One region of the Paenibacillus sp. FSL R7-0204 genome, then DNA from elsewhere that is predicted to be linked to it. Evidence: riboswitches for the same ligand, from Rfam matches in the RefSeq annotation. Region 1 holds a riboswitch; the other holds the start of a gene.
What was found. Region 1 has a riboswitch for cyclic di-AMP ahead of MKX42_RS16420 (APC family permease). Riboswitches for the same ligand answer to the same signal wherever they lie in the genome.
Positions count from the first base shown of each region.

Region 2: another riboswitch for cyclic di-AMP. It lies ahead of MKX42_RS00500 (C40 family peptidase); the one in region 1 lies ahead of MKX42_RS16420 (APC family permease).

Region 1 covers NZ_JBBOCA010000001.1:3,689,507-3,697,003, forward strand. The annotation lists gene MKX42_RS16405 (sensor histidine kinase) at 1-1,180, shown strand, start outside; gene MKX42_RS16410 (DsbA family protein) at 1,274-2,032, shown strand; gene MKX42_RS16415 (disulfide oxidoreductase) at 2,029-2,463, shown strand; cyclic di-AMP (ydaO/yuaA leader) riboswitch at 2,690-2,849, shown strand; gene MKX42_RS16420 (APC family permease) at 2,979-4,796, shown strand; gene MKX42_RS16425 (ABC transporter ATP-binding protein) at 4,983-5,789, shown strand; gene murB (UDP-N-acetylmuramate dehydrogenase) at 5,981-6,895, shown strand; gene MKX42_RS16435 (hypothetical protein) at 7,092-7,427, opposite strand.
Region 2 covers NZ_JBBOCA010000001.1:97,890-105,386, reverse strand. The annotation lists gene MKX42_RS00540 (ATP-binding protein) at 1-743, shown strand, start outside; gene MKX42_RS00535 (pseudouridine synthase) at 730-1,431, shown strand; gene motB (flagellar motor protein MotB) at 1,519-2,340, opposite strand; gene motA (flagellar motor stator protein MotA) at 2,324-3,124, opposite strand; gene MKX42_RS00520 (hypothetical protein) at 3,328-3,621, shown strand; gene MKX42_RS00515 (4a-hydroxytetrahydrobiopterin dehydratase) at 3,830-4,105, shown strand; gene MKX42_RS00510 (c-type cytochrome) at 4,237-4,593, opposite strand; gene MKX42_RS00505 (GNAT family N-acetyltransferase) at 4,721-5,206, opposite strand; gene MKX42_RS00500 (C40 family peptidase) at 5,452-5,943, opposite strand; cyclic di-AMP (ydaO/yuaA leader) riboswitch at 5,948-6,090, opposite strand; gene MKX42_RS00495 (C40 family peptidase) at 6,478-6,906, opposite strand; cyclic di-AMP (ydaO/yuaA leader) riboswitch at 6,964-7,102, opposite strand; gene MKX42_RS00490 (hypothetical protein) at 7,316-7,497, opposite strand, start outside.

The DNA.
Region 1 (7,497 bases):
CCAGTCAGCGGCCTTCAATGAGCAGCGCTATACTGCGCTGTTCGAGCATAACCCTGATATGGTGATCTGCATTGATCCTGCTCGCAAGAAGATTATCAGTGCTAATCCTGCTCTGCGGGACATTACCGGATATAGTAGCGAAGAACTGGGGAATTATAAGGCGATACTGTACAGCGAACGGGATGAAGCGGCTGTACGGGATGCCATAACGCGTGCTTCACGGGGGCAGTCCTCCAAGCTGGAGCTGAAGGTCCGGAGCAAAGGCGGGGAGCAGCTGATCTGTAGTGTCACCGTCTTTCCTTTGCTGCATCATACGGAGCAGTGGGTCTATATCGTGGCCGAGGATGTGACTGCCCTGATGAAGTATCAGTATGAGCTGCTGGAGGCGAGGGATGCTGCGGAGAGTGCTGTGACGATGAAAAGCGAGTTCCTGGCCACGATGAGCCATGAGATCCGCACACCGCTGAACGGCATTATCGGCGTCAACCAGCTGCTGGCCGAGGAGATCAGCAATCCTGAGCATCTGGAGCTCCTGCGGCTTCAGAGTACAAGCAGCCACGCTCTGCTGCATGTGATGAGCGATATTCTCGATATCTCCAGGCTAGAGGCGGATGGCCTCTTGCTGAACAAAGATACTTTCGGGCTGAAGGCTTTGCTCCAAGGTTGTATGGATCTGTTCACGGTGAGCACACAAGACAAGCCGTTATCTCTGGAGCTTGTAATCGAAGAGGGGCTTCCCGACAAGTTCACCGGGGATGCTGCGCGTGTCCGCCAGATTCTGATCAATCTGATCGGCAATGCGGTGAAATTCACGCCATCCGGTACGGTAACGGTGAAGGTGGAGTCCTATGGCGTCAGGGAGACCGCTCAGGCGCTGCAATTCATGGTGCGCGACACCGGCATTGGTATCTCCCCGGATAAGCTTCAGCTGCTCTTCCAGTCCTTCTCCCAGGTGGACGGGTCGCATACCCGCAAATACCCCGGCACGGGTCTGGGTCTTGCGATCTGCAAGAAGCTGGTAGACCTGATGCAAGGGGAGATCTGGGCAGAACCGGCAGAGGGTGGCGGCACACAATTCTTCTTCAGGATTAAGCTGCAGTCGCAGGAGCATTCCCCGGAGATATTCTTCGGCAAGGATACCGGGGAAGGGGAGCCAGCAGACGAGAACGAAGCCGTATAAGACAGCGATTGCCAACAAGAGAGTTAACATTATATAATTTGAAAGTAACTATTCTTTTATCACGACAGTCCTGAGGACGGAAAGGAACTCTCTTTGAGCAAAACAAAAAAGAACAATGTCATGGCTCCCCAGATGAGCAAGCAGGAGAAGCGCAGGGCAGAGCAGGAACAGCAGAAGCAGAAAACGAGAATTCTGATCGTGAGTACGGTAGCTATTGTCGTTATTATTTTTGTAGGCTTATTCATGCTGGCTTCGAAGGACTCTTCGCCTGCCGGTACAGACAGTAAGCCGGTTGCCTTCAATTACAGCGAAATGATGCGGCTTGGCAAGGAGGATGCTCCGGTCAAAATTGTGGAATTCGGCGATTTCAAATGCCCGGCTTGCGCCCAGTTCACCGGTGTGATCAAACCGCAGATCGTTCAAGGTTATGTGGACCAAAATAAAGCAGCCTTCTATTTCGTGAATCTGGCCTTCCTCGGCACGGATTCCAGAACGGCCTCCCTGGCAGCGTTATCGGTGTATCATCAGAACCAGGAAGCGTTCTGGAAGTATTTCGATGCGATCTATGCCAATCAGGGAAATGAAGATAAGGAGTGGGCTACACCTGACTTCATGGTGAGTCTTGCCAAGCAGCTGGAGCTGCCGGTGGATTATGACCTGATGCGCAAGGATATTGATGACCGTACCTATGAGAAGGAGCTGGACCGGGATATTAAGCTGGGCACCGATACAGGCGTAACGAATACGCCATCCCTGTTCGTGAACGGCATCAAGGTGAAAGAGCCGTTCAATATGGAGGCGATTGACGCCCAGATTCAGGCAGCAGCAGCGGGAACAGGGGCCGCCCAATGACCGCCTTCTCTGCCTTCTGCCGGCGTAATTGTCTGTACTTGGCCTGGTTCGTCTGTGTGGTAGCTGTAGCGGGCAGCCTGTATCTCAGTGAGGTCCTGCATTACGAGCCCTGCAAGCTGTGCTGGTTCCAGCGGATCTTCATGTACCCGCAGCTGTTCCTGCTGGGGATCGCCACCTACCGGGCGGACAAGCGGATCATTCCTTATGTGCTTCCTCTTAGTCTGATCGGCGGCTGTATCTCTATTTATCATTATGCAGAGCAGAAAATTCCGGCGCTCAGCAAGGTGCTTCCCTGCACCATCGGCGTACCGTGCAACAAGGATTATCTGAATTGGTTCGGATTTGTAACGGTCCCTCTGCTTGCACTTATAGCCTTTGCCTTAATCTCCATTCTGCTCTGGACAGGACGCAAAGAGGAGCCAGCGGAGTAAGAAGCTGAGGGGCAGAAGGAAGAGAAGAGAATGCCCTTAATTTTAGTGAAAAATAATATACAAAAACCCTGTAAAATCACGTGTTAAAGGGATAATGAAAGAGAATGAAAGATCAAGACATACCGGATGATGAATTTGGTTGTTTTGAGTGCTTTTCATTCTTTTTTCATTTGTTTCCACGCTTTACGGAAGTCGCATTGTAGCTTAATATTAGTCCTTGTGAGAAGTTGAATATGCGCTGAATTTTCCGGAAGGAAAAACGGGGGAACCACACTTTGGCCAAGGCCAAAAGGGGTGAATCGGAGCAGGCCGCAAGGGCTGTAACCGTAGGGCTACCACAGTCCGAATCCGCCAGCTAACCTCGTAAGCCAGCAGTGGGATAATGACCATGCACTCGAAGGCATGCGGATCATTTCCGTATGCTTATTTTGGTGCCTGCATTTATGAAATCCACTTATGAAAACAGCGCAGGGAAAGCCCGTTTCAACTTAACCAAGAGAGGAACTGTTACTACAATGGTAAGCAAGGTTAAACGACTATTGATCGGGCGTCCGATGAAGTCGAACGAACTCGATCATGAAAAGTTATCCAAGGTGAAAGCACTGGCTGTCCTGTCTTCTGATGCACTCTCGTCTGTAGCCTACGGAACAGAACAAATTCTGATTGTACTGGTGGCCGCCGGATTCACCGCTATCTGGTACTCCTTGCCAATCGCATTAGCCGTACTGGGCTTGCTGGCCATTCTGATCCTGTCCTACCGGCAGACGATATTCGCTTATCCGCAGGGCGGAGGTGCTTATATTGTAGCCAAAACCAATCTTGGGGTGCATACGGGGCTTCTGGCCGGCGGCTCGCTGCTGGTGGATTACATTCTGACGGTGGCGGTAAGCGCCTCGGCGGGGACAGATGCGATCACTTCAGCTTTTCCAAATCTGCATAATCATAGTGTCCTCATAGCGGTATCTGTTATCGTACTCTTAACGATTGTTAATCTGCGCGGGGTGACCGAATCGGCTTCGTTCATCGCCATCCCTGTCTATCTGTTCGTTGTTTCCATCTTCGTGCTCATCATCTCGGGGGTCTTCAAATATATGACCGGCGGCGCCCATGCCCACGTTCCTGAGATTGGCTCGGCGGTATCGAACGTGAGTATGTTCCTGCTGCTGAAGGCCTTCAGCTCCGGCTGTTCGGCTCTGACCGGGGTTGAGGCAGTCTCCAATGCCATTCCTAACTTCAAAGCACCGGCGGAGAAAAATGCAGCTAAAACGCTGATGCTCATGGGCCTCATTCTCGGGGTGATGTTCACGGGCATTACGCTGCTCGCTTACTGGTACGGCATCATGCCCGATGAGAAGGCTACCGTGGTCTCACAGATTACCGAATCTACCTTCGGGCGCGGCGGACTGTACTTCTTCATCCAGGGGATTACTGCGGTTATCCTGTTTCTGGCAGCCAACACGGCGTACTCAGCCTTCCCGCTGCTGGCGTTCATGTTCGCCAAAGACAAATATCTGCCCCATGCCTTCATGGTGCGCGGCGACCGGCTGGGCTTCTCCAACGGTATTATTTTCCTCGGCGTGATGTCGGCAGTGCTGGTAGCGGCATTTCACGGGAATACAGAAGGACTCATCCCATTATATGCAGTAGGGGTATTCATTCCGTTCACGCTGTCGCAGCTAGGCATGATGGTCCAATGGTACAGAACGAAGCCGCAAGGCTGGCAGAGCAAGTTCGCCGTGAATACGGTCGGGATGCTCACCACGTTAACGATCACCATGATCTTCATCATCACCAAATTCTCCAGCGTGTGGATGGCCTTCATTTTCCTGCCGGTCGTCATTATCGTGTTCCACCGGATTCACCGTCATTATATGAATATTGCCGATCAGCTGCGGATTTGTCCGGCAACCGATAAGCCTTGTATCAAAGGAAGCACCGTAGTCGTTCCGGTCGCCGGTGTGACCCGCGCTGTACTGCATTCGATCAGCTATGCGAAGTCATTGACGGATAATGTGGTCGCTGTATATGTAGGTTTCGATGAAGAAGAGATTCACAAGATGGAGCAGAAGTGGGAGGAGTGGAACCCCGGCGTACGCCTGATCGTCCTGCGTTCCCGCTACCGCAGCATTATCCGCCCGCTGGTGAAGTTCATCGATACAGTAGAGTGGAAGACCTCTTCAACGGATCATATTACCGTCCTGATTCCGCAATTCGTGACCAAGCACTGGTGGCAGGCGGTGCTGCATAATCAGACCAGCTTGTTCATCCGTTCATATCTGATGAATCAGAAGGACATTGTCATCGCCACGGTTCCTTTCCATCTGCATAAATAATATAGAAGATTATAGGAAGACGGCTGTTTCTGCTTCATGCGGAGGCGGCCGTTTTTACGTTTTAGTTGACAGAGATAATGAGAATCAATATCATCAATCTATAAGCAATAAATGAGCTTGTCTGTTTTATAGCTAAATTATAATAGAGGAGCCTTGCTCCATTACATTTATACGAGGAGTGTTATCATGTCGGAACGTTTAAATACAGAGCAGCTGAGCATCGGATATGCGGAGACTATGATTGTGAAGGGGCTGAACCTGTCGCTTCCGACAGGGAAGATTACGGCGCTTGTCGGGGCGAACGGCTCGGGGAAATCCACGATTCTGAAGACAATGGCCCGGATCATGAAGCCGAAGAGCGGGAGTGTCATGCTTGACGGGAAGTCTATTCACAATCTCTCCACCAAAGAGGTGGCCCGCCAGCTGGCGATTCTGCCGCAGAATCCTACTGCCCCGGACGGCTTAACGGTATCTGAGCTGGTAGGGTATGGACGGTATCCGCATCAGAAGGGCTTCGGCAGCCTGACGCCTGAAGACCGCAGCATTATTGCCGATGCGATTGCGCTGACCGGCATGAATGAATTCCGTGACCGGCCGATTGACCGCCTCTCCGGCGGACAGCGGCAGCGGGCCTGGATCGCCATGGCACTGGCACAGCAGACAGATATTCTGTTCCTTGATGAGCCGACGACCTTCCTGGATATGGCCCATCAGCTGGAGGTGCTTCAGCTGCTGCAGAAGCTGAATGAGCAGGAAGGCCGGACGATCATTATGGTTGTCCATGATTTGAACCATGCCTCCCGTTACGCACAGCACATGGTAGCGATCAAATCCGGCAATGTGATCAGCGAAGGCGCTCCGAACGAGGTAATGACACCGGCGGTGCTGCGTGAGGTATTCGGCATTGAGGCGGATATTGTACCTGATCCGCGTACAGGTGTGCCGCTGTGTTTGCCTTATGAGCTGGCTGCGTACAAAGCAGCCGGGCTGTAGGAGGAGGAGCGGCTGGCGAATAGGGTATAATTGGGAATTTCGAAACATAATAATGCTGTATGCAGCTTCGTAACAGGCTCCTGTCATTGACAAGGGAGCCTGTTCGTTGTTAAAGTTGTGGTTGCTGAAGCCGTAATTAACCGGCAGCGAGCACGACCATTATCTTGTTTATAGAGTTAGGAGCATGAAGAATGAATATTGACAACATATATGAGGATTTGCAGCCGCTTGTTACAGCAGGCTCACTGAAACGCCGGGAGAGCCTTAAGAATCTGGTCTATACCCGCATGGGCGGCGAAGCAGATATTTTGGCTGCTCCTGTTACATATGAAGAGATCCAGAGCATCTATGCTTATGCCCAGGATCATCAGATCCCGCTTACGATTCTCGGCAACGGCTCCAATGTCATTATCCGGGACGGAGGCATCCGCGGCATCGTGCTCCAGACCTCGGATCTGTCCGGGATGGGCATCCGTGACGGGCTGCTCTATGCGCAGTGCGGGGCGAAGATTATCGATGTCTCAAGCTATGCGCTGGAGCAGAAGCTGACTGGTCTGGAATTCGCCTGCGGCATCCCGGGCACGGTAGGCGGGGCATTGTATATGAATGCCGGAGCTTATGGCGGTGAAGTGAAGGATGTGCTGGACAGTGCGCTCGTGATCGACCGGAAAGGCCATCTCCTCACCCTGCACAGCGATCAGCTGCAATGGGGATACCGCAGCAGCATCTTCGCCAGCGGACAATATATTGTACTGGAGGCGAGATTCAAGCTTCTGCCAGGCGATCCTGCCGCGATTAAGGCGTCCATGGATGAGTTAACCTATCTGCGGGAATCGAAGCAACCGCTGGAGTATCCGTCCTGCGGCAGTGTATTTAAGCGGCCGCCGGGCCGGTTCGCGGGGCAGCTGATTCAGGAGAGCGGACTCCAGGGGACGCGCATCGGCGGCGCTGAGGTCTCACGCAAGCATGCGGGCTTCATTATCAACGCCGACAACGCGACAGCCAGCGATTATATCGGATTGATCCAGCATGTACGCTCAGCGGTGAAGCACAAGTTCGATGTGGAGCTGGAGACGGAAGTGGAGATTATCGGGGAAGAACTATAGACGATAGTTTTTGCCAAGTTTAACCGACTTTGCCGTCCTTTTAAAGGACGATGCCGTTTCGGCGAGAAATAGAAGGATAATTTATAGCGTGAAAAACATAAATTCTTATATTTGAAAAGAGGGTGCAGTCCTAAGCCGGAATGTAGGCTTAGACCTGCACCCTCTTTAGATTCTTACGGCCGGAGCCACCGGATAATCAGCTTACGGCCAGCGAATATTTCGCCCGGCTCGTCTGCAGATCCACCTTGGCTTCGGACACTTCTTGAAGCTGCAGCCCGCTTACGGCCAGCTCATATCCCGGCTGCGGCAGGGGCACCAGCTCTCCATCGGCATTCAGGGTACTGCCTGTACCGCGCAGAATGACCGCACTATCCAGATAATTATCAATGACATCGTCAGCGTTCCGGTAGTCTACGGTCTCCAGCTTGAAATGGACGGTGTCGAGATCATCCAGCTCCCGTTTTTCGATGACAAGCGTTGTGTCCTTACGGGCTTCCAGCCAATCGATAAGCTTCTGTACGTTTGCTTCCATAGTATGATCCCATCCTTCGGTTAATAGAGATTGTTAATTCTAAGTTACCCCTTTCAATGCAATTGAATCC
Region 2 (7,497 bases), 3.6 Mb from region 1:
GCAACCGGATCGAGGAGCTGCTCAGACGCTCGGAGAAGCTGACTACAGTCGGCCAGCTTGCGGCAGGCGTTGCCCATGAGATCCGTAATCCCTTGACCACCCTGCGGGGCTTCCTGCAGCTTCAGCAGGAGAAGAAGGTTCTCGTTCCGCTGCATATTGATCTGATGCTCTCGGAGCTGGACCGGATCAATATGATTGTCAGTGAGTTCCTGATTCTGGCGAAGCCGCAGGCGGTTCATTTCCAGCAGAGGGATCTGCGGCATATTGTCGGCGATGTCATCTCGCTGCTGGACAGCCAGGCCCACCTGTTCGGCATTGAATTCACCACGCATTTCTCGGGAGTACCCGCCATGGTGCACTGTGAAGAGAATCAGCTGAAGCAGGTATTTATCAATGTGATCAAAAATGCCATAGAAGCGATGCCAGACGGGGGAACGATTACCGTGGAGCAGCAGGAGCAGGCGGATGCTGTCGTTATTGTGATTACAGATGAGGGCGGAGGCGTCCCTGAGGATATGCTGCCCAAGCTGGGGGAGCCGTTCTTCACGAATAAAGAGTCAGGAACCGGGCTTGGCCTCATGGTCAGCCAGCGGATCATTCAGGCCCATAAGGGCAGCCTGGAGATTAGAAGCGAGTATGGCCGGGGAGCACAGGTAATCATCAAGCTGCCTGAAGCGAAGGAGCAAGCACCTCCGGCCGGCATGAATATAGAACGGAGTGAAAACGAACATGAGAATCAATAAATTCATCAGTGAGACAGGCTATTGTTCACGCCGTGAAGCAGACAAGCTAGTCGAGGGAGGGCGGGTCACCATCAACGGTGAGCCCGCTATGCTGGGCAGCCAGGCTGAAGCCGGGGATAAAGTGCTGATTGACGGCCAGCCGCTTCAGACGGGCAGCAGGATCGTGTATATCGCGCTTCATAAGCCAGTTGGCATTACCTCTACTACAGAAGCGCATATTCAAGGCAATATTGTCGATTTCATAGGGCATGAGGAGCGGATTTTCCCGATCGGGCGGCTCGACAAGGATTCAGAGGGATTGATTCTGCTGACCAATGACGGTGACATTGTTAACAAAATATTGCGCGCAGAAGGCAAGCATGAGAAGGAATATGTGGTCACTGTAGATCGACCCGTTACGCCTTCTTTTCTGACCGGTATGTCCACCGGCGTGAAAATTCTGGGCAGTAAGACACTTCCCTGTGAAATTACGCGTATTAGTGAGCGGGTATTCCGTATCGTGCTGACTGAGGGCAAGAACCGGCAAATTCGCCGCATGTGCAGCGCCTTCGGTTATGAAGTCCGGCGGCTGCAGCGCATCCGGGTAATGAATATCCGCCTTGGCGCACTGAAGACCGGAGAATGGCGGGAGCTGTCCCAGGAAGAGAAGCAAGAGCTGGGGGCTATGCTGAACTATCAGCTGCAATAAGATTATAATGCCCATACTTATAATAAGAGCTGCTCCGATAGACCCTGGTAGGGCCGTTCGAAGCAGCTCTTATTGGTTTCCTTACTATCAGGGAGCTGTTACATTAGAGACATCCGTTGTCTCCGCAGCAGCGTCCTTATATTTACGTAGGATGGATACTTCTACCCGGCGGTTCTTGGCCCGCCCGGCAGCCGTAGCATTGCTAGCGATGGGATGATATTCGCCAGAGCCGGTCGGGCTGAACTTCGTCGGGTCCAGGTTGGGATTCAGCAGCAGAATCTTCATGAACTCAAGGGCACGATCTACACTAAGATCCCAGTTCGAGGAGTACGTGCTGTTGGAGATCGGAACATTATCGGTATGCCCCTGCACCAATACTTCATAATCAGGGAATTGCTGCAGCATCGTTGAGATCGACTTGGCCAACTGGCGGGATTCATCTTTCACTACAGCCTGTCCCGAAGCGAAGAGGGCATTGTCGCTAATCGTGATCATCAGCTGGGACTGATTCAGCTTGGTGCTAAGCAAGTCGGTCATTCCGTTGTTCTTGATGTACTGGTCGAACTGCTTCTTCAGCTTCTCCAGATCCTCCTGCTCCTTAGCACGGAGCTTGGACAGATCGGAGGTGCCGGTGTTCTTGGCAATCACACTGTTCATTTTATCCTGCTTGCCCTGGTCCAACTGGGTATTGGTCGGGGAATCCGACCGGTACTCCAGGACACCGCCACCGCCGCTGAGCGCTGAATTGAAGGCTTCAGCCATTTGCTGGAATTTCACGGCGTCCGTTGCGCTCATGGCATACATTACAAGGAATAGAGCAACCAGCAGGGTCATTAGATCGGAATAGGGAAGCAGCCAGGATTCATCGGCATGCTCTTCATGTTCCTCATGCCTAGTCTTTTTGCTCACTGGAAGCCCCCTCCTTCTCGCTCAGCTTGGCACGCTCGGACGGAGTCAGGAAGACGGACAGCTTCTGGTTAATGGCAATGGTAGACACCCCGGACTGAATGGAGAGCAGGCCCTCCACCATCATCAGGCGGACTTCAATCTCGCGTTTGGATATCCGCTTCAGCTTGTTCGCCATAGGGTGCCACATAACATAACCGGTGAATATCCCAAGCAGGGTTGCAATGAAGGCACCGGCAATTGCATGGGCCAGGACGTCCATGTTACTCATATCCCCCAAGGCGGCAATCAGCCCGATAACAGCCCCGAGTACCCCCAGCGTAGGTGCGTACATCCCGGCCTGGGAGAAGATCAAGGCCCCGGCTTTATGTCTGTCTTCAGTGGCATGGATATCTTCCATTAATACATCACGGACGAACTCCTGATCATTGCCGTCAATAATCATCCGCATGCCGTTTCGGAGGAAGTTATCTTCAATCTCATCGACATTGGACTCCAGAGCAAGCAGCCCTTCGCGGCGGGTAATGGAAGCCCATTCCATGAACATGGTAATCAGTTCGGGCTTACCGACCATCTTTTTCTTTGTAAACAGGATCTTCAACAGCTTAGGGAAATTCTTGACTTCCGACATCGGAAAGGCCATGAAGATAGAGGCAGCCGTGCCAAGAAAGATAATGACATAGGCAGCGGGGTTGTTCAAGCTTGCAAGTGGAGCATGCTTGAGTATCATCCCCCAGATTACTGCGATCAGACCAAACACCAGGCCTAGAATTGTTGAGATTTCCATTTATGCACCTCGTCCATGAGAATTAAGAAGTGATCGACTAACCGCGTAATTCGTCCTTGAACCGCGGGAGAACACTCTGTTCGTAACCAAATCACGTATATTCTTCTTTATCGACATCATTCCCTTTTTTGTGAAGTGATTTTTTCGGCTATAATAGATAAGGTAGGTTATTATTCATCAGCAAAGAAAACGGAGTGATTGATGTGGGAGTTAAGCATGGCAGAGATTACGGTGAAATTCTGGTTGAACTGACAGGAGCCGTTGGACGGATTGCAGACGGGTACATTTTTTTTGAAATGGAGCCTGAAGAGTGGACGAATCTGCCGGAGGAATCGAGGCAGGAGGTCTGGGAGGCGCTTGCGGAAGACCTGTTCTACGCCTTGGGCAATGAGCCGGTCATTCAGGTGGGCAGCGGAGTTGTAATGTACGATAAAGAAACACACCGCATTAATATTCTGCTGGGCGATGAGGATCTGGCTTCGGTCGTTCTTGTATAAAGCAGGGAAAAATGCGGCAGCAGGTTTGTCCCGGGCATCCGGCCATGTTAAAATTGGAAGTGGAGTACTAATTGCCGGGATGTCAGAATACATTTAATCAAAAATCTTTGGCCTGGCACATCCCTTGACTTTCAGAAGCTGAGGGATGTTTTATTTGAAGGAAAGAGCAGGCTTAAAGAACCGTTAACTTAGCAAGGGAGGAAACGAATTGCAATTAACTGAGGAACAACTGCAGGAGCAGATCGGCAAGCTTGAGGGCTGGAAGCTGGAGAGGGATAGGCTGGTGCGCAAATATATGTTCAGTGAATATATGAAGGGAATTGCTTTTGTAGATGAGGTAGCGACAATCTCGGAGGCTTTTGACCATCACCCGCATATCACCATTGATTACAAAACGGTTGTTCTGCGGCTGGCTGCAGATGTGGAGAAGCTTAATCTCCGCCAGGCGCATGAATTTAATGAGGCATTCGAGAAGACCCGCTAGAGGACAAGGCCCCTATGGAGACAACAGGAATATCTGTTCAATAAAAATGCCCGTGCAAGGATCATTCGTTATCCTCGTCACGGGCATTATACATTTAGAATGAAGAGCATGGTGTGAGTACAGGTTGCGGATTATTTCTTCTCTGCCAGCCATAGGGCTACATTCGCAATCTCTTCAGGGGCCAGCCTGTCTTTGAAGGAAGGCATCTGTCCGCGGCCCTTGGTGACTATGCTGTAGATCTGAGCTGCGTCATGCGAAGCGCCTTCCTGCTGCAGGCTGGGTCCCGCCCCGCCCTGAAGCTGGTCACCGTGGCAGGAGATACAATTGGCCTTCACTGTGGCTTCTGCGGCCGCAGCGTCCAGTACAACTTCCGGCATGGTCGGCTTGTTCTGTTCGGCTACCTCGGATTTACCTGGTAAGGTAAACATTAAGATTACTGCAAAGGCACAGGCGGCAAAAAACAAACCGCTCATGATCCATTTCTGCATCTGCATCCGTCCCTCCATGTAAGCTGCTGACTCCATTATAGCGGATGGTGAAGCGTTATCATAGTATGTGTGTCAAAAAAATGAACACAAATGATCCATTTTTTTGAAAAACAATCTGTTTCCGGTGCTATTCCTCATAGACCATGCAATAAAAAGGCTTGTTGCCGGTCGGGGTGCGGCGTTCATAGGTATCCGTTATAGTGAACCCGCATTTCTGGTAAGCGCGGATGGCGCGCTGGTTCCAGGTCAGCACCTCCAGGTCGATCTCACGCTCCGGGTAACGCGACCGTGCTGCCTGCACAATAGCCTTCATGAACAGATGCCCCATTCCATGGCCGCACAGCTCAGGCCGCATTCCGACTCCAAGCCGGACTACCCCCTCCATCGGAAAGAGCTGGGCGAAGCCGCACAGATCCCCCTCTCCATTCACAACCGATACATATTGCCTACTTCGCAGCTGCGGGTCTCCGAACTCCACGCCCAGCGCCTGCATCTGCTCCCAGGACATCCAGCCGTAAATATTATACGGCGGCTTGTAGCTCCACTCACAGATCTCAGCGGCATGCTGCGGCTCCATAGGCACCACATAAAAGGTTAGCGGGGAGCTAATCATTAGGGGAGGCCTCCTTTCAGGGGACATAAATTCATTTCTTCTATTAATTATATACAAAAACAGCCAGTTTCGACGCAAATTCCTTGCGGAAATGCAGAAACTTGACAAACGTCAATAATTATTTTCCAAATGTGCAGAATCGGTGTTTTACAAATATAGAGACGGGTAAGTAATTTTATAGACAAAAAAAGCCCTTCTCCAAGATTTCGGCAAAAATCTCGGAAAAGAGCGTAGGTTACAAAGAATTATTGTACATCATCGTTGTCTTGGGAATCCGAAGCAACAGTCTTGTAGGCATCTGTACTCATGATTCGTTTGGCGCCAACGTAGCGGTTGACGTAATAGCTGTCACTCAGCGAACTGATGGTTACACCACGCGAGGAAGAGGCATGGGCGAATTCGCCGTCACCAACATAAATACCGACATGGGATACGCCCTTACCGCTTGTATTGAAGAATACAAGATCGCCCGGTCTCATCTCGTCACGGGATACAGCAGAGCCCATCTGATACTGGGAGCCGGATTGATGTGGCAGGTTAATGCCGACTTTATCAAAAACATACATTGTAAATCCGGAGCAATCAAACCCGTTAGTAGATGTACCGCCGGACACGTATTTGGTTCCGATGGCTTTGTCGATCACTTTATCCATTTTGGAATCCGCGAAAGCGCTTCCTGCTCCGATGGTGAAGATAATGGACAAGCTTAGTACTGCGGCTGCTAGCTTCTTCTTCAAAAGTAAATACCCCTTCCAATGCCTACGAGGTTAGCTTAAGGGTTCGGTTGAAGGTCCCCTATGACCCCTCTTAGAATAGGAGGTCAATTCACCCAAAGTGGTTCCCCCGTTTCCCTAATTCATTAGGGAACTCGGCACGACTGTTGATTAGGATTAGCGGTTCATTCAATACATGACAAAACCTTTGTTAAAAGCGATTCAATAATTACAAAAATGTTACTAAAAGCTCACTGCGATAATTGTAACAAAGACTAAGGCGCTTGGCAATCACTTATAACATATTAATGCATCTTTTTTGCTGTTTTTTAGAGTTATAGTCCTTTCGAAAGACTCATATCTATGCGCAGGGATTATTTTATATGATTTTTTCTTTGTTTTTGCAAGAAAATGCTGTTTCAAGGCTGCAGATTCGGGTAAAAGGTAGAATAAGGAAAAGGAAAAACCCGGAAATGATTACGGCAATAATCATCCCGGGCTCGTATAAGTTACATTTAGTTGTTAGAGGCTGAAATATTCGGGGTATGCTTCAAGGGGTCAATCGTAAGCGACAGCTTGGTAGGCTGTTGTGCTCATTACTCGTTTGGCGCCAACGTAGCGGTTGGCCCAGTAGGACTGGCTCATCGAACTGATGGTAACACCACGTGAACTCGAGGACTGTGCGAACTTCCCGTTTCCAACATAAATACCGACATGGGACACTCCGTTACCCAGGGTATTGAAGAACACGAGATCACCGGAACGCAGATTGCTCTTGGATACACTTGTTCCAACTTTGAACTGTGCTTTGGAGGTACGGGGCAAGGTAAGCCCGACATTCTTGAACACATACTTGGTAAATCCGGAACAGTCGAAGCCGCTGGTGGTTGTGCCCCCGGTTTTATACGACGTTCCAATAGTTTTTGAAATCACAGTATCCATCTTGGAATCCGCGAAGGCACTGCCCGCTCCGAGTGTGAATACCATCACAAGACCCAGCGCTGCTGCGGTGCATTTTTTCTTGAAATTCTGACTAATCAAAAGATGTACTCCTTCCAGGGCCTGCGAGGTTAGCTTAAGGATTCGGTAGAAGGTTCCCCTATGACCCCTCTAAAGCGAGATCAATTCACCCAAAATATGGTTCCCCCACTTCCCGGTGCAGGGAATTCGGCGTTTTATGCACCAGAACAGTTACTTATCGGCATTGATTAAATTGCAATAGTTACGGAAGATTTTGCTTGAAAGATTACAAGTTTGTTACTACTAGTACAGCCATCATTGTATCAGAGGATTTATCCTTTTGCAAATGCTTTTGTCCTCCGGTTCAAGCAAAAAAGAGTCCTGCTCCCGGATAGAGGGGCTGTGACTCTCTTTAGTATGCCGCTTCAGCAGCTTATTATTGTGGAAATGATTTATTGGACCAAAGGTGGTACTGGGCAGCGATTCCCCACATATCGAACAGCGTGGAGGGCAGCGGAGCTGCCTGGCGGAGCATAAGGGCCGGCAATCCGGGATAGAACAGAGCAGAGGCGCTGCAGAGCAGAATTACGGCCAGGCTTCCCGCCCCCAGAATGATGG